Regions from separate parts of the Photobacterium angustum genome, predicted to be linked through region 4. Evidence: predicted binding sites of a transcription regulator. Region 4 holds the regulator's gene; each other region holds the start of a gene.
What was found. The regulator PurR, encoded in region 4, represses purine synthesis genes. The targets are predictions, from matches to a motif close to TNANGNAAACGTTTNCNTNA.

Region 1: a site for PurR is predicted at 2,784-2,803, ahead of purT (formate-dependent phosphoribosylglycinamide formyltransferase). Genes of this name have one in related genera too.
Region 2: a site for PurR is predicted at 2,323-2,342, ahead of BTO08_RS01065 (NupC/NupG family nucleoside CNT transporter). Genes of this name have one in related genera too.
Region 3: a site for PurR is predicted at 2,017-2,036, ahead of guaB (IMP dehydrogenase). Genes of this name have one in related genera too.

The regions. Positions count from the first base shown of each region.
Region 1 is NZ_MSCJ01000001.1:1,196,074-1,201,388, reverse strand. Features, by position in the region: gene BTO08_RS05195 (CidB/LrgB family autolysis modulator) at 1-523, shown strand, start outside; gene cdd (cytidine deaminase) at 753-1,640, shown strand; gene BTO08_RS05185 (DMT family transporter) at 1,790-2,674, shown strand; gene purT (formate-dependent phosphoribosylglycinamide formyltransferase) at 2,868-4,046, shown strand; gene BTO08_RS05175 (thiopurine S-methyltransferase) at 4,151-4,789, opposite strand; gene BTO08_RS05170 (PLP-dependent aminotransferase family protein) at 4,919-5,315, opposite strand, start outside.
Region 2 is NZ_MSCJ01000001.1:252,348-257,662, forward strand. Features, by position in the region: gene prfC (peptide chain release factor 3) at 1-1,299, opposite strand, end outside; gene BTO08_RS01060 (TatD family hydrolase) at 1,517-2,293, shown strand; gene BTO08_RS01065 (NupC/NupG family nucleoside CNT transporter) at 2,521-3,810, shown strand; gene deoC (deoxyribose-phosphate aldolase) at 4,408-5,184, shown strand.
Region 3 is NZ_MSCJ01000001.1:2,152,668-2,157,982, forward strand. Features, by position in the region: gene guaA (glutamine-hydrolyzing GMP synthase) at 1-377, opposite strand, end outside; gene guaB (IMP dehydrogenase) at 489-1,952, opposite strand; gene xseA (exodeoxyribonuclease VII large subunit) at 2,226-3,575, shown strand; gene BTO08_RS09420 (zinc ribbon domain-containing protein) at 3,633-3,878, opposite strand; gene BTO08_RS09425 (metal-dependent hydrolase) at 4,288-5,163, opposite strand; gene BTO08_RS09430 (META domain-containing protein) at 5,242-5,315, opposite strand, start outside.
Region 4 is NZ_MSCJ01000001.1:1,031,306-1,036,620, reverse strand. Features, by position in the region: gene BTO08_RS04440 (heme/hemin ABC transporter substrate-binding protein) at 1-724, shown strand, start outside; gene BTO08_RS04435 (FecCD family ABC transporter permease) at 773-1,810, shown strand; gene BTO08_RS04430 (heme ABC transporter ATP-binding protein) at 1,807-2,646, shown strand; gene purR (HTH-type transcriptional repressor PurR) at 3,051-4,055, shown strand; cyclic di-GMP riboswitch class I at 4,254-4,344, shown strand; gene BTO08_RS04420 (TfoX/Sxy family DNA transformation protein) at 4,479-5,069, shown strand.

The sequences.
Region 1 (5,315 bases), 160 kb from region 4:
CGAAATAATTAACTATCTATTAGGCCCTGCTGTTGTGGCATTAGCCTTGCCTTTATATCAGCAACTGCCTTTAATTAAGCGTAAGTGGAAAACTATTTTAAGTGCGTGTTTTGCTGGTAGTATCTTGTCGATGACATTTGGTACCTCCATTGCGTTTTTAATGGGTGCCGATGCTCAACTTGCAGCCAGTATTTTACCTAAATCTATTACTACTCCACTTGCGATGGCAGCTTCTCAGCAAATTGGCGGGATCCCTGCGATTACAGCAGCAATGGTGATTATTGTTGGTCTATTTGGCGCGGTGTTAGGTTACCCAGTGATGAAACTGGTTCGTATTTGCCACCCGTTAGCAAAAGGCTTAACAATTGGTACGGTATCTCATGCTTTAGGCACAGCAAAAGCTGTCGAAGAAGATTACCAAGAAGGGGCATTTAGCTCATTAGCGTTAGTGATCTGTGGGATCATGACAACGTTATTAGCACCTATCATGTTCCCTATTTTAGAACACCTGTTTTTCCACTAAGTTACCCTTACCCCATGCATATGAGCTTAAACACTAATTCTTATTAGTTTTAAGCTCATAATGTTTTGATAACTATTTATTACATGAAAAATTACATTTATATGTGTGAGGTCGCTCTCGATAATGTATGCTGAACTACATTATCATTATTAATGTGATTTAGATCACACTTGATTAATGACAATTAACTTAGAATGTTTCTCCATCAACAATACGGAGTAACACCCCAATGCACGCAAAAGTTATGGATGCATTAGGTCAATTACCTAAAGAGCTTGCATCAGCTTTACGACCAATTATTGAAGATAAAGATTTCGATTCAACAATTAGTCCTGAACAATTCGAACAGTTAGTTTCCCAAACTAATTTATCTGATACTGATCTTCGCCTTGCTCTCCTTCCTGTTGCTGCTGCTTACGCTGTTGTTCCTATTTCTAATTTCTATGTTGGTGCTATTGTTCGTGGTACTTCTGGACGCCTATATTTCGGTGCAAATATGGAATTTGTAGGCGCAAGTATGGCGTGTACGATCCATGCTGAGCAATCTGCAATTAGCCATGCTTGGATCAAAGGTGAAACAGGCATTAAAGACGTAACGATTAACTACAGCCCTTGCGGCCACTGTCGTCAGTTCATGAATGAATTAAATACGGCACAAGATTTAGTTATTCAACTTCCTGAACGTCAGCCAATGACACTGCAACAATACCTGCCTGAATCTTTCGGACCTGCTGATCTTGGTATTAAAGATGCGCTATTAAGCGACATTAATAATGGTATTACGATTGCTGAGCAATCAGAGCTTGCTGTTGCCGCTTGTGATGCAGCCAACCGCTCTCATGCACCGTACTCTAAGAACTTCAGTGGTGTTGCATTAAAAGCTAAAGATGGTCGTGTTTTTGTTGGTATGTATGCTGAAAATGCGGCATTTAACCCAAGCTTACCACCGCTTCAAGTTGCATTGATTAATATGAACATGTCAGGCTACAAGCTATCTGAACTTGTCGAAGCGGCATTAGTAGAAAGCGCAGAAAGCCTAATTAGCCAATTAGCACGCACTCAAGCACTACTAGAAGCGCTAAATCCTGATATTCAAATGACTTATGTTGCTTACTAATCGTTAGTGCGAGCAATATTTGTTGATGTAAAACCGCCATAATAGGCGGTTTTTTATTGCCTAATGCATTCAACTCAATCAGTTATATTGGCTATCTAAAAACAAAAGCGTATTATCTCGCTATGCTTTTTTGACGAAACCAATTTTTAATGTCTGATTCACATACCCCAGTTCATAACCCTGTCCAAGGTGCCGGATGGATGCTTTCCGCAGGTCTTGCCTTTGCGATTGTAAACAGCCTTGCACAATTTCTCAGTATTAAACTCCATGTCTCTTCAACCACTTTTGCGTTGATCCAGTACTTTGTTGCGCTGGTGGCTATGCTGCCATGGCTGAGAACCATGGGTATTCGCCGATCACTAAAGACAAAACAATTCTTCCAACACTGTTTCCGTGTCTTTCTTGCGGTGATTGGTATCCAACTCTGGCTATGGGCACTTGCCTACCCTGTTCCTATTTGGCAAGGTATTGCGCTGCTTATGACTTCACCGTTATTTGCAACTATTGGTTCAGGGGTATTACTGAAAGAGAAAGTGGGCGCAGCACGTTGGTGTGCAACTCTTGCTGGCTTTATTGGTGCAATGATCATTTTAGAGCCGTGGTCTGATTCATTTAGTATTGCTACGTTATTGCCTGTCGGTGCTGCCGTTTTCTGGGCAGGTTATTCTCTGATGGTGAAAAAGCAATCTAATACAGAATCACCAACCACTGTTGTGATGTATTTGCTTATTCTGATCACGCCATTTAACTTGTTACTGGCTCTGCCTGATTTTAATATGCCAACAGGCGGTACGACATGGACATTAATCATTGCCGCTGGCCTGTTAACCGCACTGGCACAATGGGCGATAGCTAAAGCTTATGCCGTGGCTGATGCATCATTTGTACAACCATTCGACCACGCAAAATTACCACTAAACGTGTTAGGTGGTTGGCTTGTATTTGGCTGGGTACCACCGGGTCGTTTATGGTTAGGCGCAGCGATTATTATTGCTTCTGTGGCCTTTATCACCCAGTGGGAAAAGCGCAAATAGCCTAGTAACACCGTAATGTATGAAAGATTCACTAACCGCCTTCTTGGCGGTTTTTTATTATAAGATCTAGAGCCTTTCTAATATTTACTATTAAATTCCATTTAAACCCTGACGCAAACGTTTGCTTAAATAAAAAAACAAGGTATTATCACGCTCAACCAACACTATCCAACATAAATAGTAAGGAATAATAATGTTAGGTACAGCTAATGGTTCAAATGCAACACGTGTTTTACTTTTAGGCTCTGGCGAGCTTGGTAAAGAAGTCGCGATTGAATGCCAACGTTTAGGTATTGAAGTGATTGCCGCGGATCGCTACCCCAACGCGCCTGCAATGCAAGTTGCACATCGTAGCCATGTGATTGATATGCTCGATGGCGACGCGTTAAAACACATTATTGAACTAGAAAAACCCGACTTTGTTGTTCCTGAAATTGAAGCGATTGCCACTGACACGCTTGTCGAATTAGAACAGCAAGGTGTTAACGTTGTACCTACCGCTAATGCGACGAAACTGACAATGAACCGAGAAGGTATTCGTTGCTTAGCCGCTGAGATCTTATCGATTCCTACATCGCCTTATGAATTCGCCGATCAATTTGATGATTTCTCAGCAGCGGTACATCGCGTTGGTATGCCATGTGTCGTGAAGCCGATTATGAGTTCATCAGGTAAAGGTCAAAGTGTGATTAAAACCGAAGCTGATATTGAATCTGCTTGGCAATACGCACAAGAAGGCGGTCGTGCTGGTGCGGGTCGTGTGATCATTGAAGGCTTTGTTGATTTTGATTACGAAATCACCTTATTAACTGTTCGTGCAGTTGATGGCGTGCATTTCTGTGCACCTATTGGTCATCGTCAAGAAGATGGGGATTACCGTGAGTCATGGCAGCCACAGCAAATGTCTGAAGCAGCATTAAAAGCGGCACAGGATGTAGCAGAAAAAGTAGTGAACGCACTTGGCGGTTTTGGTTTATTTGGTGTTGAGCTATTTATTAAAGGCGATACTGTGTTATTCAGTGAAGTCTCCCCTCGCCCACATGATACGGGTATGGTAACGCTTATTTCACAAGAGCTATCAGAATTTGCGCTTCACGTTCGCGCTTTCCTTGGTTTACCCATTCAGCACATCACCCAATATGGCCCATCAGCTTCTGCAGTGATCCTTGCAGAAGGTGTATCATCAAACATCAGTTTCGATAATCTGTTACCTGCACTCTCTCGTCCGCAAACACAAATCAGATTATTTGGTAAACCTGAAATTAATGGTCGTCGTCGTTTAGGTGTCGCGCTTACACGTCGAGAAGATATTGATAGCGCGGTAAATGATGCCGTTAATGCTGCTGGTGATGTTGAAGTAATTTTCGATTAATCACGCTTAACCCAGCATATTACAATTTCTCTATCAGCAAAAAGGCATGGTTTCCACTAATAAGAAACCATGCCTTTATTTTTATTTGTTTTTATAACAACAAGTTACACTTCAATTAGCCATACTTCTTCGGCAAATCGCGATAAACCACGTTGGCGACGAGGATGACTTTCATCGGCATCATCACGTTCTAGATGCGTCACTTTACAACCCGAAAATAATGCTTCAACGTCTGCTTTTGGCAAAGAGAAAGGAGGCCCAGCTAATTCATCTTGTGGGTAGTCTAACGTTACCAACAAAATACGACCGCCAGTTTTAACCAACGACAATAGCTTTTCGACGTACATTTGTCGCATGTCTTCTGGCATTGCAATTAATGCTGCGCGATCATAAACCACATCAACAGGATCGATATTTAGCGTGAAGTAGTCACCTTGGTAAATCGAAATTTCATCAAATTGGTAAAGATGTTGATGACCAACGCCTGTCACTAACGGTGTATACAGGTTTTCTGCAAAAAAGGCTTTAACTGCAATATCACTCAGCTCAACCCCAATCACGTGGTTATGTTTTTGTGCTAACCACACAAGATCTTCCGACTTGCCACACATAGGGACAAACACGCGATCATCACGTTGTGCATTTAACGTCGACCAATGCTTGATCAGTAACGGGTTAACATCTGATAAGTGAAAACCAATTCGATTTTCTGCCCAGCGTGAGTGCCAAAATTCTGCATCCATTTTATGACTCGACTTTTTCTAATTAAAATAATAATGCTGAAATAATAACATATGTCAGTGGCTTTCAAAGAGTGCTAACAGTCGCTTTTTATAACTTCGCAGTGACTGTCAATCTTGCTACCTTTGCGCTTAAAACGGGATAACGCTGCTGACTTCAGAGCGAGCTAAATCGCGTAATAATGTTAAACCTTGTTGTAACCGCTGCTCAGAATTAATAGCCATTAGAGACAAACGGATATGCTTCGGATCGTCGCCATTTGCATTAAAATAACGCCCACTACTGACAATTAACCCTTGGTTTTTTGCTTCCATCACAAAGCGTTCCTGCTGCCAATATTGAGGCAACGGCCACCAGATTTGAAAGCCAGTTTCATTACCATCATGGCTTAAAATATCACGGGCTAGTTGTTGTCTTTTACAGGCAGTTTCACGCTGGTTTTCTGCTAACTCAAAGGCTTCACCACTCTCAATTAGTTGTGTTGCAGCAATATAATTTAGCGGTGACGATAGCCAAATGTTAGCGCGA
Region 2 (5,315 bases), 780 kb from region 4:
GTTTTGCAGTGGGCGGAATACCTGTACTGCGCCTTCTTCTGAAAGCTGTACCAGACCTTTTAATAGCTGCTTTTGCTTTAGTGGATCTTTCAGGCGAATACGACGGAACAATTCTGGTGCGAAGTTAGGGATACCAGCGAACTTCAGGTTTTCACCTTGAGTGAAGGTATCACCAATTTGAATCGTACCGTGGTTATGTAGACCGATAATATCACCAGCATAAGCCGTTTCTGCGCGAGAACGATCACCTGCCATAAACGTTACCGCATCAGAGATACTTACATTTTTGCCAGTACGAACATGGTTCATCTTCATACCTTGGGTGTAAGTACCCGATACAATACGCATAAAGGCAATACGGTCACGGTGTTTAGGATCCATGTTTGCTTGGATCTTAAATACGAAGCCAGAAAATTTATCTTCCGTTGCTTCAACTTCACGCTCATTAGCTTGGCGAGAAAGTGGTGCAGGTGCCCATGCTGTTAAGCCATCAAGCATATGATCAACACCAAAGTTACCCAGTGCTGTACCGAAAAATACCGGTGTTAGTTCACCGGCTAAAAATAGCTCTTCATCAAATTCATTTGATGCGCCCATTACAAGCTCAAGCTCTTCACGAAGTTGTTCCGCAAGCTCTGTACCAACAGCTTCATCAAGCTCTGGGTTTTCTAACCCTTTAATGATGCGTTGCTCTTGAATTGTGTGGCCTTGACCTGTGCTGTACAAGATCGTTTCATCACGGTGGATATGGTAAACACCTTTGAATTCTTTACCACAACCGATAGGCCATGAAATAGGGGCACAAGCCATACCTAATTCATTTTCTACTTCATCAAGAAGCTCCATTGGATCACGAATATCACGGTCCAATTTGTTCATGAAAGTAACAATCGGTGTATCACGTAGACGCGTAACTTCCATTAACTTACGAGTACGATCCTCGACACCTTTTGCTGCATCGATAACCATTAAACATGAGTCAACAGCGGTTAGAGTACGGTAAGTATCTTCAGAGAAATCTTCGTGTCCTGGAGTATCAAGAAGGTTTACTAGGCACTCGTTATATGGGAACTGCATTACAGATGTAGTTACCGAGATACCACGTTCTTTTTCCATCTCCATCCAGTCTGACTTGGCGTGTTGGTTTGAACCACGGCCTTTTACTGTACCGGCTTTTTGGATAGCGTTTCCGAATAACAGTACTTTTTCAGTAATGGTGGTCTTACCCGCATCGGGGTGAGAGATGATAGCGAAAGTACGACGTTTTGATACTTCGCCCTGAAACTGAGTTTGCGACATTAGCGTGTTCTTTTTTAATAAAAGTACTCCGTTGCTGCCGTATTACATCAAGCAAAGCAACAGAACAGAATGAATGGAGTGAGTTACTGCTTATTGTCGCTGATTTTAGCGCGAGACTCAATCTAGCTGTATAAGAATCATTAAGAGTAGGTAGAAATAATCATTAAGCTTATATTGAATAATCACTATCTGCGTATTAGTTACTACAGGAATATTTATGATAGATACCCACTGCCATTTTGATTTTCCCCCCTTTAATGATGATCCAAAGCGAGCATTGATGTTGGCACAAGAGGGAGGGGTGAAACAGATAGTGATCCCAACAGTAGGGCAATCGAATTGGGCTAAAGTACAGCAGTTATGTGAGAGCTATCCTACACTTTATTACGGTTTAGGTATTCATCCTTTCTTTAGTGCAGAGCATACGAGTGATGTTTGTCAGCGTTTAAATTTTGAGCTGAAAGAGGCTGTTCAACAACCGCATTCAAAATGTATTGCTGTGGGGGAGTGCGGATTAGATTTTGCCATTGAAACCGTTGATAGAGAGTTACAACGAACATGGTTACAAACACAATTGCAGTTAGCGAATACCTATCGTTTGCCGATTATTTTGCATTGCCGCAAAGCTTTTCCTGAGTTAGTGCGAGCCATAAAAGCAGATTCGCCATCTCAAGGTGGGGTCTATCATGGGTTTAGTGGCAGTTATCAACAAGCGGTTCAATTAATAGATCTAGGCTTAAAAATTGGTGTTGGCGGTACAATTACCTACGAGAGAGCGAAAAAAACGCGAGAGACTATCGCGAAATTACCACTCTCTGAGATTGTGTTAGAAACCGATGCGCCAGATATGCCCGTGTGTGGTTTCCAAGGTCAGCCCAATAGACCAGAGCGTTTAACCTATATAGCGGAGTCTGTTGCACTGCTAAAAGGGATAAATATAGAACAAGTCACCCATGTTACAACCTTAACTGCACTTGAACTATATAAATTATAACCGTGACGTTGGTACAAAAGGTAAACGATTGCGTAAAACGTTTGCGTTTCATGGGGGAGCTTTTTGTGATGGTGTTCACGTATCGATTAACTCTTTCATGGATGTGGCATCAAAATTGTGAAGTTAGCATTACTTTGTCTGTACATCGATGGGTATAATGCGCACGACTCTTAATAGAGCCGAATTGTCGAGACGCCAAACTTAACTTAATAGGATAGACATAAACCATGAGCATGTTTATGAGCCTGGTTGGGATGGTTGTACTGCTACTTATCGCGGTACTACTATCAGACAACCGTAAAGCAATTAATCTACGTACTGTTGGAGGCGCGTTCGCTATCCAATTTTTATTAGGTGCATTCGTTCTTTATGTACCAGTTGGTCGTGATGTGCTATATGGCATGTCTCAGGCAGTTGCTAATGTTATTGCTTATGGTAATGACGGCATCAATTTCCTATTTGGCGGTCTAACATCGGACAAAATGTTTGAAGTGTTCGGTGGCGGCGGCTTCGTATTCGCACTACGCGTTCTTCCTGTTATTGTCTTCTTCTCCGCGTTGATCAGTGTTCTTTACTACCTAGGTGTAATGCAAGTTGTTATCAACATCCTTGGTGGTGGTCTACGTAAAGTATTGGGTACTTCTCACGCTGAATCTATGTCAGCGACAGCAAACATTTTCGTTGGTCAAACAGAAGCACCACTAGTTGTTCGTCCATTCATACCTAAAATGACTCAGTCTGAGCTATTTGCGGTAATGTGTGGTGGCTTGGCGTCAGTTGCTGGTGGTGTACTTGCAGGTTACGCATCAATGGGTGTTCCTCTTGAGTACCTAATTGCAGCATCATTCATGGCAGCCCCTGGTGGTTTATTGTTTGCTAAAATCATTAAGCCAGAAACAGAGCAGCCTGTAGAGCAGCTTGCTGGTGATGACGAAGAAGGCGTTGAAAAACCAGCTAACGTTATTGACGCAGCAGCAGCAGGTGCATCATCTGGTATGCAACTTGCGCTAAACGTAGGTGCAATGCTTCTAGCGTTCATCGGTTTGATTGCTCTAATCAACGGTATGCTTGGTGGTATCGGCGGTTGGTTCGGTATGCCTGAACTGACTCTTGAACTTATCCTAGGTTACATCTTCGCACCACTTGCGTACCTAATTGGTGTGCCATGGGGTGAAGCACAAGTGGCGGGTTCATTCATCGGTCAGAAGATTGTTGTTAACGAATTCGTGGCTTACCTAAACTTTGCACCGTACTTAAAAGACGTGGCTGATGGCGGTATGGTTGTAGCACAAACAGGTGTTGCAATGACTGAGAAGACTAAAGCTATCATCTCATTCGCACTATGTGGTTTCGCAAACCTTTCATCGGTTGCAATCCTACTTGGTGGTCTAGGTGGCCTTGCTCCAAGTCGCCGTGCAGAGATTGCTCGCTTTGGTATGAAGGCAGTAGCAGCAGGTACATTATCTAACCTAATGTCTGCAACGATTGCTGGTCTGTTTATCTCTTTAGCAATGTAATGTAGAGATAACCGAATAAAGAAGAACGCCTCAATGAAAATTGGGGCGTTTTTTTATGCCTGATATTTGTGTTGATAAAAGGTAATCAACAGTAAAAGTAAACATTATGGCTATTGTTCTAAATTAACTTCATAAAATCGATTGCGTTCCCTTTTCTTATATTCCACTCTGCTATTCTTATGCCACAGATTATGAGTGTGTGGATACAGTAGTATCAAGATCAGAAGTCATATAATGACGTAGGAAAGTGTCATTAACTGTTTCTGATTCTCTATTTTAGTAAACACATTATCCACTGGTGGAAACATAAGTTTGATAGGCTAAAGACAGTGGTCTTGCTATTATTGAGCCTAACAAATACAGCGATTTGTAAGAGCGGGCGAGTTGATCGGCTCTTGCGCGGGAATAAGGATAAGTCATTTGGTAAGTATTCACTTACTAAAACTTCAAGGAATCAAGTCCGCTCATTTGTTGCAGTAGTTCTTACTGCATTCGGTAGCCTAATGAATAATCATTAGCGTTTTACCTTCGTTTATACTGATATTTAGAGCCTTATAGCTAAGTGCTCTAAATGTAATATTACGACTGGAGATAGTCATGAGCGATTTAAAAACTGCTGCACTACGTGCACTTAAATTAATGGATTTAACAACACTGAACGATGACGACACTGATGCAAAAGTGATCGAGCTTTGTAAGAATGCAAAAACAGTGGTTGGTAATACAGCAGCAGTGTGTATTTACCCTCGCTTTATCCCAGTAGCGAAAAAGCAACTACGTGAGCAAGGTACGCCAGATGTACGTATTGCAACGGTAACTAACTTCCCACACGGTAATGATGATATCGAGATTGCTGTTGCTGAAACCAAAGCGGCAGTGGCTTACGGTGCTGACGAAGTTGACGTAGTATTCCCATACCGCGCACTTATGGCTGGTAATGCTGATGTTGGCTTTGAATTAGTGAAGCAATGTAAAGCAGCATGTGGCGATAACGTACTGCTTAAAGTTATTATCGAAACGGGTGAGCTAAAAACTGAAGCGCTAATTAAGCAAGCATCTGAAATTTCAATTAAAGCTGGTGCTGATTTTATTAAAACATCGACCGGTAAAGTGCCTGTTAATGCAACACCTGAATATGCACAAATCATGCTTAACGTGATCAAAGATATGGGCGTTGCTAAAACTGTTGGTTTCAAGCCAGCAGGTGGTGTTCGCACAGCTGAAGATGCACAGCAATACCTAGCAATGGCTGATGATATTCTTGGTGCTAAGTGGGCTGATAGCCGTCACTACCGTTTTGGTGCATCGAGCTTACTTGCTAATTTGTTACACACACTAGGTGAAGGTGAAGAAGCGGCGCAAGGCGGCTACTAATCCTTTGTAAACAAGGTGGTGATGTACCACCTTGTTTTAACTCTTTGTCGGCATGATTAATGCCGTACTAATTCTTGAATTGGCTTTTTCCAGCACTGCATTTTCGCGGTTGTTGCCTTTTTTGCACCTAA
Region 3 (5,315 bases), 1.1 Mb from region 4:
TGAATACCTTCAAGGAAATGTGTTGGTTCAACAATTTTAACTTGTGCGTAACCAAACTCACGCTCATTAGAGCCAGCAACTTTACCACCCAGTTGCTCTGCCATGGTCTGCATGCCGTAACATACGCCAAATACAGGAACACCCGCCTCAAAAACATATTGTGGCGCACGAGGAGAACCGGCTTCCGTTACACTTTCAGGACCACCAGAAAGAATAATACCGTTAGGTGCGAATTCACGGATATCGGCTTCATCAACATCCCAACTCCATAGTTCACAGTACACACCAATTTCGCGAATACGACGGGCGATTAGCTGTGTATATTGAGAGCCAAAGTCCAAAATAAGGATACGTTGTTCATGAATATTTGTGGTCATGGTCATTAGTGAATGTTCTCGAATAATTTTATATATAGGGAGCAAAGACTCTGCTCCCGATGTTATTTCTTACTGACGTAATCGTTAAACCCTAAGATGAGTGGGTAACGATTAACCCATACGGTAATTAGGTGCTTCTTTAGTAATAGTCACATCATGAACGTGTGACTCTTTCATGCCAGCCCCTGAAATACGTACAAATTCAGCTTTAGTACGAAGATCTTCAATCGTTGCTGAGCCCGTTAGGCCCATGCTTGAGCGTAAGCCACCCATTTGTTGGTGAACGATTTCTTTTAGGTAACCTTTATAAGCAACACGGCCTTCAATACCTTCTGGTACCAATTTGTCAGCAGCATTATCAGTTTGGAAATAACGGTCAGAAGAACCTTTTGACATTGCGCCTAGTGAACCCATGCCACGGTATGATTTGTATGAACGACCTTGGTACAGTTCAACTTCACCCGGCGCTTCTTCAGTACCAGCAAACATAGAACCTACCATCACACATGATGCACCAGCAGCAATCGCTTTACACATATCACCAGAGTAACGAATACCGCCATCAGCAATAACAGGAATACCGTACTGATCAGCAACAGATGCCGCTTCTGAAATTGCGGTAATTTGTGGAACACCAACACCTGTAACAATACGTGTCGTACAGATTGAACCTGGGCCGATACCCACTTTTACAGCACTAACACCTGCTTCAATTAGAGCACGTGCACCTTCAGCTGTAGCGACATTACCACCAACAATAGGAAGATTTGGGAATGCAGCACGCGTTTCACGAATACGTTGAAGTACACCTTCAGAGTGACCGTGTGAAGAATCGATAAGTAATACGTCTACACCAGCTTCAACCAAAGCAGCTACACGCTCTTCATTACCAGCACCTGCACCAACTGCAGCACCTACACGTAAGCGGCCGCGCTCGTCTTTACAAGCATTAGGTTTACGTTCTGCTTTTTGGAAGTCTTTTGCGGTGATCATACCTTTAAGGCGGAATTCATCATCAACAAGTAACACCTTTTCAACACGGTGCTGTTGCATGATAGCTTCAACTTCTTCACGAGATGCACCTTCTTTAGCCGATGCTAAATCCGTTTTAGATGTCATTACTTCTTCAACAGTCTTTGAAAGATCAGTAACAAATCGAACATCACGACCTGTAATAATACCAACCAACTCATTGTTGTCAGTTACTACAGGATAACCAGCAAAGCCGTTTTGCTCTGTTAAACGCTTAACATCAGCAATCGTTGCGGTAGGTTTAACCGTCACAGGTTCAGAAACAACACCTGCTTCGAACTGCTTCACCATGCGAACTTGGTTTGCTTGCTGTTCGATAGACATATTTTTGTGAATGAAACCGATACCACCTTCTTGAGCAAGACCGATAGCTAAGCGACCTTCAGTCACTGTATCCATTGACGCTGACACCATTGGGATATTAAGAGAAATATCTTTTGTCAGTTGAGTGCGCAGATCGGCAGTGTTAGGTAGAACGGTTGAATGGGCAGGAACCAGCAAAACATCGTCGAAGGTTAAAGCTTCTTGTTTAATTCGTAACATTGCAATATCTCACACCGAATAGGGGTTTAAAGAAGGATAAAATATTGCGGTCGAATTATACGTATGAAGCAAACGTTTGGCTAGATTTTTTTTTATTTTTTTTCTTGACACTTTTTAATTGATAAGTAATATATTTCGGTTAACTATCCGGTGATGCGGTCAAGGAAATACGGCCAAGATCTGTCCATTGATCTGCCTGTATACTTTATGTCTTATTCGGTTTTATTTTGACCGCCTGCCTACTACTTCATTCGATAGCAGGTACCATTCCTAGTGACCACTTTTTCCCCTCAAAGCCAAACAAATAGTCGTATTTACACGGTTTCTAGCTTAAATGCACAAGTACGTCTCGTACTTGAAAATGAAATGGGTGTAGTGTGGCTTATTGGCGAGTTATCTAATTTCTCGATGCCCGTTTCTGGTCATTGGTATTTCACACTGAAAGATTCACGTGCCCAAGTCAAATGCGCCATGTTTAAAGGCAGTAATCGACATGTGACGTTTAAACCAGCCAATGGGAATCAAGTATTAGTTAAGGCGCGCTTGTCATTATATGAACCACGTGGTGATTATCAGCTGATCATTGAAAGTATGCAGCCAGAAGGTGATGGTCGCTTACAACAGCAATTTGAACAGCTAAAAATGTCACTTGCTGCTGAAGGTTTATTTGCTCAATCACTCAAACAAACGCTGCCAGAGCAACCTAAACGAGTTGGTATTATTACCTCAAAAACAGGCGCAGCTCTACACGATATTTTACAAGTATTGCAACGTCGCGATCCGAGTTTACCCATTGTAATTTATCCAACCATGGTACAAGGCGAAGGCTCTGCAATTTCTATTGCACAAGCGATTGGTCGAGCCAATGCTAGGCAGGAATGTGATGTGTTAATTGTCGGTCGAGGTGGCGGTTCACTGGAAGATCTTTGGGCATTTAATGAAGAAATTGTCGCACGAACCATTGCTGCTAGCCAGATCCCCATTGTCAGTGCGGTTGGTCATGAGGTAGATGTCACTATCGCTGATTTTGTTGCCGATGTCCGTGCACCAACACCTTCTGCTGCCGCTGAGTTGATCAGTCGAGATATGACTCACCAAACGCAATTGCTCGATCGTAAAAAACAACAATTACGCCATGCAATCAGGTCATATTTATCACAATCTTTGCGCCAAGCAACCCAACTACAACACCGCTTAGAACGTCAGCATCCACAACTTCGTTTAAATCAACAGCAGCAACATCTTGATGAAATTAGCCAACGCTTAATTCAAGCGATGCAGAAAAAAATACAAAAGCATCAACAGCATATCGATAGTAATAACTATAAAATATCACTTTACTCCCCCGCTACGTTAGTAAGCAATGCACAACGAAATTTAGAGCGAAGTGAACGAAGACTCTATGATGCTTTAGACCGTAAGCTGCTAAATGCGAAGCATAAATTAGCGGTGGCAGCAGAAAAACTAGAAACAGTAAGCCCTCTCGCAACACTTGCTCGAGGCTACTCAATTACTCGAAATGAGCAAGGTGATGTAATCAGAAACACATCACAAGTTAAGCATGGTGATAAACTTATCACCACAGTAACAGATGGTGATATACATTCCTGTATTATCAAATAACCATAGAATCTGTTAACAAAAATGGCGCTATTAAGCGCCATTTTTTATTCATTCCATTTAGCGTGTTTCAGCACGCATTTCAAATTGTACCTTAACCCGAGATTTAGACTTTAACTCATTGCAATGATTACAAAAATAACTTGCAGAACCACAAGCTTGTAATCTTTCTAACTGCTCATTGCAATCAGGACAAAATACATGCTTCTCAACTTGTTGTTGGCAAAAATCGCAAAAATAGCCGTGATCTTTCCAACTTAACAAGCTGCTACATTGCGGACAAATATTTTCAACGTTATCAGCCATGCTCTTCGACCTCTGTACAAAATTTACATCTTCGAGTGATTATTAAGCGCGGTAATCAGAAATACAATTATCTTGCGTATAGAACTTCACCTTCCTCACAAAGAATTATCATAAATAAGTTTTTTTCTATTATTCAACAATCATAAATAATCAATTTAGATCAACACGATGATCAACATGCTTAGTGGTGATCTTCTTTTAAAACAAACCTGATCAGCTAACAGGTACCAAAAGAACATTTATCAATACACTTCCCGAAAGCATAAGTTACATGTGCTGTATTTGAATTTAAAACAGAATATAAAACTAAATTTTAATATTAAAACACAACGATCATACACAATATAAATTAGGATCTTTATCTTTATAAGCATAAATCAAAGACTAAAACCTAAATAAACGTTTAATATTACGCTTTCACACTCTTGGTATACATCACAATCTCTTGCTCTGAATTCACCTTAAAACTAACGGTAACTGATTGATATTCAGATAAAGATAAAATATGAGTTCCACCGCAAGGGATCTCAATAACGCCCTCAGAGCCTAAATTACACTGCCAATAACGTGAATCTGTCAGATGATCGCCTTCTCGCCTCATTAGTACAGCAGTTTTTAATGCTACCCAATCACTAAGTTGCAGATTAATACGCTCAGCTACAACATTAAGTTCTGCTAGTAGATCTGCGCTGTTTAGCCCACGCTTACGTAATGTTTTACCTAAACGATACGTGTCAGTACTGAGATCGGGCGTCACTTCACTTTTTTCTTGGGCATAGCTATGAAAATCATAGTAACCAAGTTCATCTCTACGAGTCGGCTCTTTTCGCCAGAAGTCATTATGAAGGACTTTATTTAACGCTAAAGAAGATAAATGCCCCGCACTATGTCCACGACTCAAACTTTGTTGATATTCCCTATCAACAGACAATGTCACTGTATTACCAATATCAAAGTCTATTGTTCCTGTAATAATATGAACAACCACAAACACCCATCCATCAGTATCCCGTTTAACAGGAATGTCTTGGGCAATAAAAAGACTGCTTGTTGCTAGGTCAATGGCACCAACGACACAATTATTAACCTGATACTGTTTACCTGCATGAATAACCATCCCTTGATCAGCCGGATGATCAGGCCAAATATGGCTAACAGGATGAAAAGGTGTCGATTGGGTAACAACATAATTTTCGTCACCTGAATGACTTATCATTAGTACAGTACTATCAAGCAACCATTGTTGTTGAGTAAATACGACTTGCGTTGGCGCGATAACTGACATCTTCTATCCTTAGTTCTACTTATAAAAAAGCCCAGCACAATGGCCGGGCTCTACATAAAATTAAATCACATAAGGTAATTAACTTGCATTAGTTTTTTCAAATACCAAAAACTTATCGCCAGCATCAACAATGAGGCTATTGTTAATAACTT
Region 4 (5,315 bases):
AGATGCTAATGATCAAGTCGTCGCCGTTGATCTGACAAGTAAAGGATTAGTAGATAAGTCAATCCCTAAGGTAGGTTATCACCGCCAACTTTCAGCTGAGAACTTAATGTCTTTATCCCCCACTCACCTTGTTGGTTCTAATGAAATGGGACCACAAAGTACACTTAACCTACTTGAGCAATCAGGTGTTGAAGTTGATATTGTTAATTCAGGCGAAACCGTTAAAGATCTACTTATACGTATCGATCAAATTGCTAAACTCACTGATCATCAAGATCGTGCTGAAAAGCTGAAACAGAAGCTTAATGTTCAGCTAGATAAAATTAATACTGCAACAGCCAATATTAAGACTCCTAAAAAAGTCTTGTTCTTAATGATCCATGATGGTCGCCCAATTAACATTGCAGGAAGTAATACTACTGCAGATAGCATCATTACACTTGCTGGTGCTAAAAACCCTGCTGCAACATCAATCAGTAACTACAAGCCTATTTCTGGTGAAGCGATTGTTACCATGCAACCAGATATTATTTTGTTGAGCACACGTACAGCTAGCAAGATCAAAAACATGCAAGATCTTATTGCCAAAATGCCATTACTTGCCGCAACACCGGCTGCAACAAATAATGCATTACTCACAATAAAAAGTACTGCGCTAATTGGTGGTTTAGGACTCGAGAGTGTTGATGAAGCTTTAAAGCTTAATCAGGCTATTTATCCTTAAATTACGCCTCTATCATCCCTATTTATTCGTGCGTAAGGTTGTTGTTACATGTATGCAAAACGCTTCTCAGCCCATCATATTTATATAATAAGTATCGCCTTACTTATTTTTGCAGGGCTTTCTTCTATTGTTATTGGTCCTATGGCGATCAGTTATAAACAAAGTTTGTTAGCACTATTACCCGGTGATCATGAACTTGCTAAACATGTCAGCCTAGTGATCCATCAAATTCGTTTACCACGTACGCTTCTCTGCTTTGCTATCGGTGCAATTTTAGCTATATGTGGCGCTGTACTACAGGGGCTCTTTCGCAACCCGCTTGCTGATCCTGGGATCATCGGAATCACTGGCGGTGCAGGCTTAGGTGCTGCATTAGCCATTGTCTTATTTACCCCTCTCACCGCATCATTCCCCCAGCTTTTAAACTTCGCTATTGTGCCTATTTTTGCCTTTATTGGCGGCGCAATCAGCACAGTTTTAGTTTATCGTCTTGGTACTGATAAAAACGGGACATCGGTGATGATCATGCTACTCGCTGGTGTCGCGATAACCGCAATTTCAGGCGCGGGGCTTGGGTTACTCAATTATGTTGCCGACGATCAAGCCTTACGTGATTTATCATTGTGGTCAATGGGTTCACTGGCTAGTGCAACATGGACAGGCATTATTCTAGCCTATTGCACATTCGGATTACTCTTTACCTATTTTTATCGTCATACCAGTAATTTAAACGCGTTGTTATTAGGCGAAGCTGAAGCTCGACATATGGGGGTTAACACGCAAAAACTAAAACGTAATTTAATTATTACGTGTGCTGCAGGAGTTGGAATTACTGTTGCTGTTTGTGGACCGATTGGCTTTATTGGGTTGGTTATTCCTCATGTGGGGAGAATGCTAACTGGTCCAAATCATAAAACCTTATTACCAATTTCGGCTTTACTTGGCGGCTTAATCCTCTTGGTTGCCGATATGATTGCTCGAAGCGCATTCTCGCCTCAAGAACTGCCAGTTGGGATCATCACCGCCATGTTAGGTGCGCCTTTCTTTATCTATTTATTGGTTAATCAAAAGAGTCAGATGTCATGATGTTAAGTCATTCAGAAAAGGTCGATTTTACAGTAAGTAGCGACAAAGTCTGTGTTATCCAGGCTCGCGACTTATCATTACAATTCGGTGATAAAGTCCTGCTAAATCATCTTGATATTGATATTCACGCAGGAGAAGTCACCGCATTACTTGGGCCAAATGGTGCAGGTAAAAGTACCCTGTTAAAAGTATTATGTGGTGAGATTACGCCAAAATCAGGCACGGTTTCTTTCTTTGATCAACCTCTTAATAATTGGGCTCGGGAAGAATTGGCATGTCACTTAGGTGTCCTTCCACAACATAGCGCATTATCTTTTGCCTTTACCGCTAAAGAAGTTGTCGAGCTAGGCGCAATTCCTTTGCAACTCACGTCGCTTGAGCTGAAAGATGCGACAGCATCAAGCATGCAATACGTTGACATTAACAACTTAGCTAAACGTCTATACCCCACCTTATCGGGTGGTGAAAAACAGCGTGTACACCTTGCCCGAGTTTTAACACAACTCAGTAAAGCCGGTGATAAATGTATCTTGATGTTAGATGAACCAACTTCAGCACTCGATCTCGCCCACCAGCATCACACCTTACAAATTGCCAAAAATATGGCCATGCAAGGCGCTGCTGTAATTGTAGTATTGCACGATTTAAACCTTGCAGCCCAGTACACTGATCGGATGATTTTCCTTAACGAAGGAGAAATAAAAGCCGACGGCACGCCAACACAAGTTCTTACTCCTGAAGTAATAGACACCTTATATGGTTGGCCAGTAAGTGTTCATACGCATCCAAGTGGTGATTTTCCTTACCTTTTATCAGCCAATCATTCTGTTTTTTAATGTGTTATCTGTTAATGACTAGATATACACAATAAATTGACCCTATTAGCATGACAAACATCGAGTTTTTACGGTTAATGATCAATTAATTCAATCAAGTTGAATAGAAAGATTGCACAACGCAAAACACACAGTAAAATGTGAGCGCAAGCGATTACACGTGTAATTAGTGTAAGAACAGTTTCTATCTTCTAATGCCGCATTTTACTGCGGCTTTAGTTGTTTATGATCCATGATAATTGCAACACCCTATAATTCGGTATCAAATTGAATAATTAAGTAGCTAATAACTAAAGGATCTTCATCTCTGCGAGTGAACTCGTAAGCCATAGACTACGTAATTAATCAATTTGGTATCAAAACCTTTGTCAGATCCTAATCTGACCATGATAAGAAGAATAAATATGGCAACCATTAAAGACGTTGCACGTATGGCAGGTGTATCAACTACTACAGTGTCGCACGTGATTAATAAAACACGCTTTGTTGCAGAAGCAACGCAACAAAAAGTATTGGCTGCAGTTGATGAACTTAACTACGCCCCAAGTGCAGTAGCGCGAAGCTTAAAATGTAATACAACACGTACTATCGGCATGTTAGTCACTAAATCGACTAACCCATTTTTTGCCGAAGTTGTGCATGGTGTTGAAGAATATTGTTATGGTGCAGGCTATACACTGATCCTATGTAACACCGAAGGTAACTTAGAAAAACAACGTGATTACTTACGTATGCTTTCTGAAAAGCGTGTAGATGGCCTATTGGTTATGTGCAGCGATCTTGATCAAATGCTGCTCGATTTACTTGAGCGTAAAAATGATCTTCCTATGGTTATCATGGACTGGGGCCCAGAAAGCCCACATACAGATAATATTCTAGATAACGCTGAAAACGGCGGTTACATCGCAACTAAGCACTTTATTGAAAATGGTCATAAGAAAATTGGCTGTTTATCTGGACAAGTTGACAAGTCTACTTGCCAAGAGCGCCTAAAGGGCTTCCGTAAAGCGATGGCAGAAGCAGATCTCACTGTTAATGATGATTGGCTACTTGACGGTGACTTTGAGTGTGAGTCAGCCGTTGAAGCTGCTCAGAAGTTTATCGCAATGGAAGATCGACCTACTGCTATCTTCTGCTTCAACGACATTATGGCTATGGCTCTGATCAGTACCTTTGAACAGGCAGGTCTGCGTGTTCCTGATGATATCTCAATCATTGGTTACGATAACATTGACCTTGCGCCCTACTTTGCGCCACCGCTAACAACTATCCACCAACCTAAACGTCGTTTAGGTAAAAAGGCCATCGAAATCTTGCTAGAGCGTGTAAAAGACAAAAATCATGAGCGTCAAACCTTTGAGATGACGCCTAAACTTGTTGAGAGAAAATCGGTTAAAGATCTCAACTAATAAAATTTATCTTTCTATGTTAAGGAAAAGCCGATAAGTTAACCTTGTTGGCTTTTTTTTACTTATAAAAAAACAATCATGAGTATTTATAATTATTAAGCTTATTTAAATAAGTTAAGAACAAATACCTGAACCAATATCACATTTTTGAGGGCTTAGATTTAATATTAAAAGTATTATTTAATATAACTTTATATAGTCACGAACTGGCAAATTAATTGAAAGATTAAGACGCAAAACCACCGGCCTAAAAATTATGTTAATAATTCAAGGTAGCGGGGTTACCGAAGGATTATTATTGAACCGACAATATTATGACACAAACTTAACAATATATTGACAGTATCAATGTGTAGATTAATTAATCTATTTCCTCGCTCTTAATGTTTAGGTGACACTCATATTTTTTCACCGAGTAGAAGCATGGATAAACCAATATTAAAAGATTCATTAAAATTATTTGACCATTTTGGTTCAATAAAATCACGGTCGATGTTTGGCGGTTTTGGCATTTTTTCTGGTGATACAATGTTTGCATTAGTTGTGAACGATAAACTTCACTTACGTGCAAATGCTGAAACTGAAAAGGAATTCAAACAAGCTGGCTTGGAACCTTACGTTTATAAAAAACGTGGCTTCCCTGTTGTAACCAAGCACTATGCTATACCCGATCAATGGTGGGATGAACCCACAAAGATTGTAGCTCAAGGCAGGTATTCACTGGATGCAGCAGAAAAAGACAAGCAAGAAAAGGAGAGTTGCGTACCTGACCGAATTAAAGATTTACCTAATCTACGATTATCAAATGAAAGAATGCTTAAAAAAGCAGGCATAAACACTATTGAACAACTTCTAGCAGTGGGCTCTCTTGGCGCATATAAAGCACTTCAAGAATCACAGACAAGTCCATTGAGTATTGAATTGCTTTGGGCATTGGAAGGCGCAATTAGCGGTCAACATTGGTCAGTTATTCCTGAGCAACGTCGAAATGAACTATTATCTGCGTTATCTTAAAAATATAAGTTGTCTTAAATATAAAATACTTAGGAATAAAAGAGCCCCATTCTTTTATTTCTGAGTATACCTTTCAAAAATAATTTCCGTATTATCCTTATCTTCTTTTATAGGATTCAATATTTATTTAGTTTAATTGCATAATAACAAACTTTTGCCATTAAATTAATTCCCCTCCGTTTTGCATTCCTTGATTTATATAAATGATAATTATCTTTATTTATATTCCATGCCTAATTATTTGCT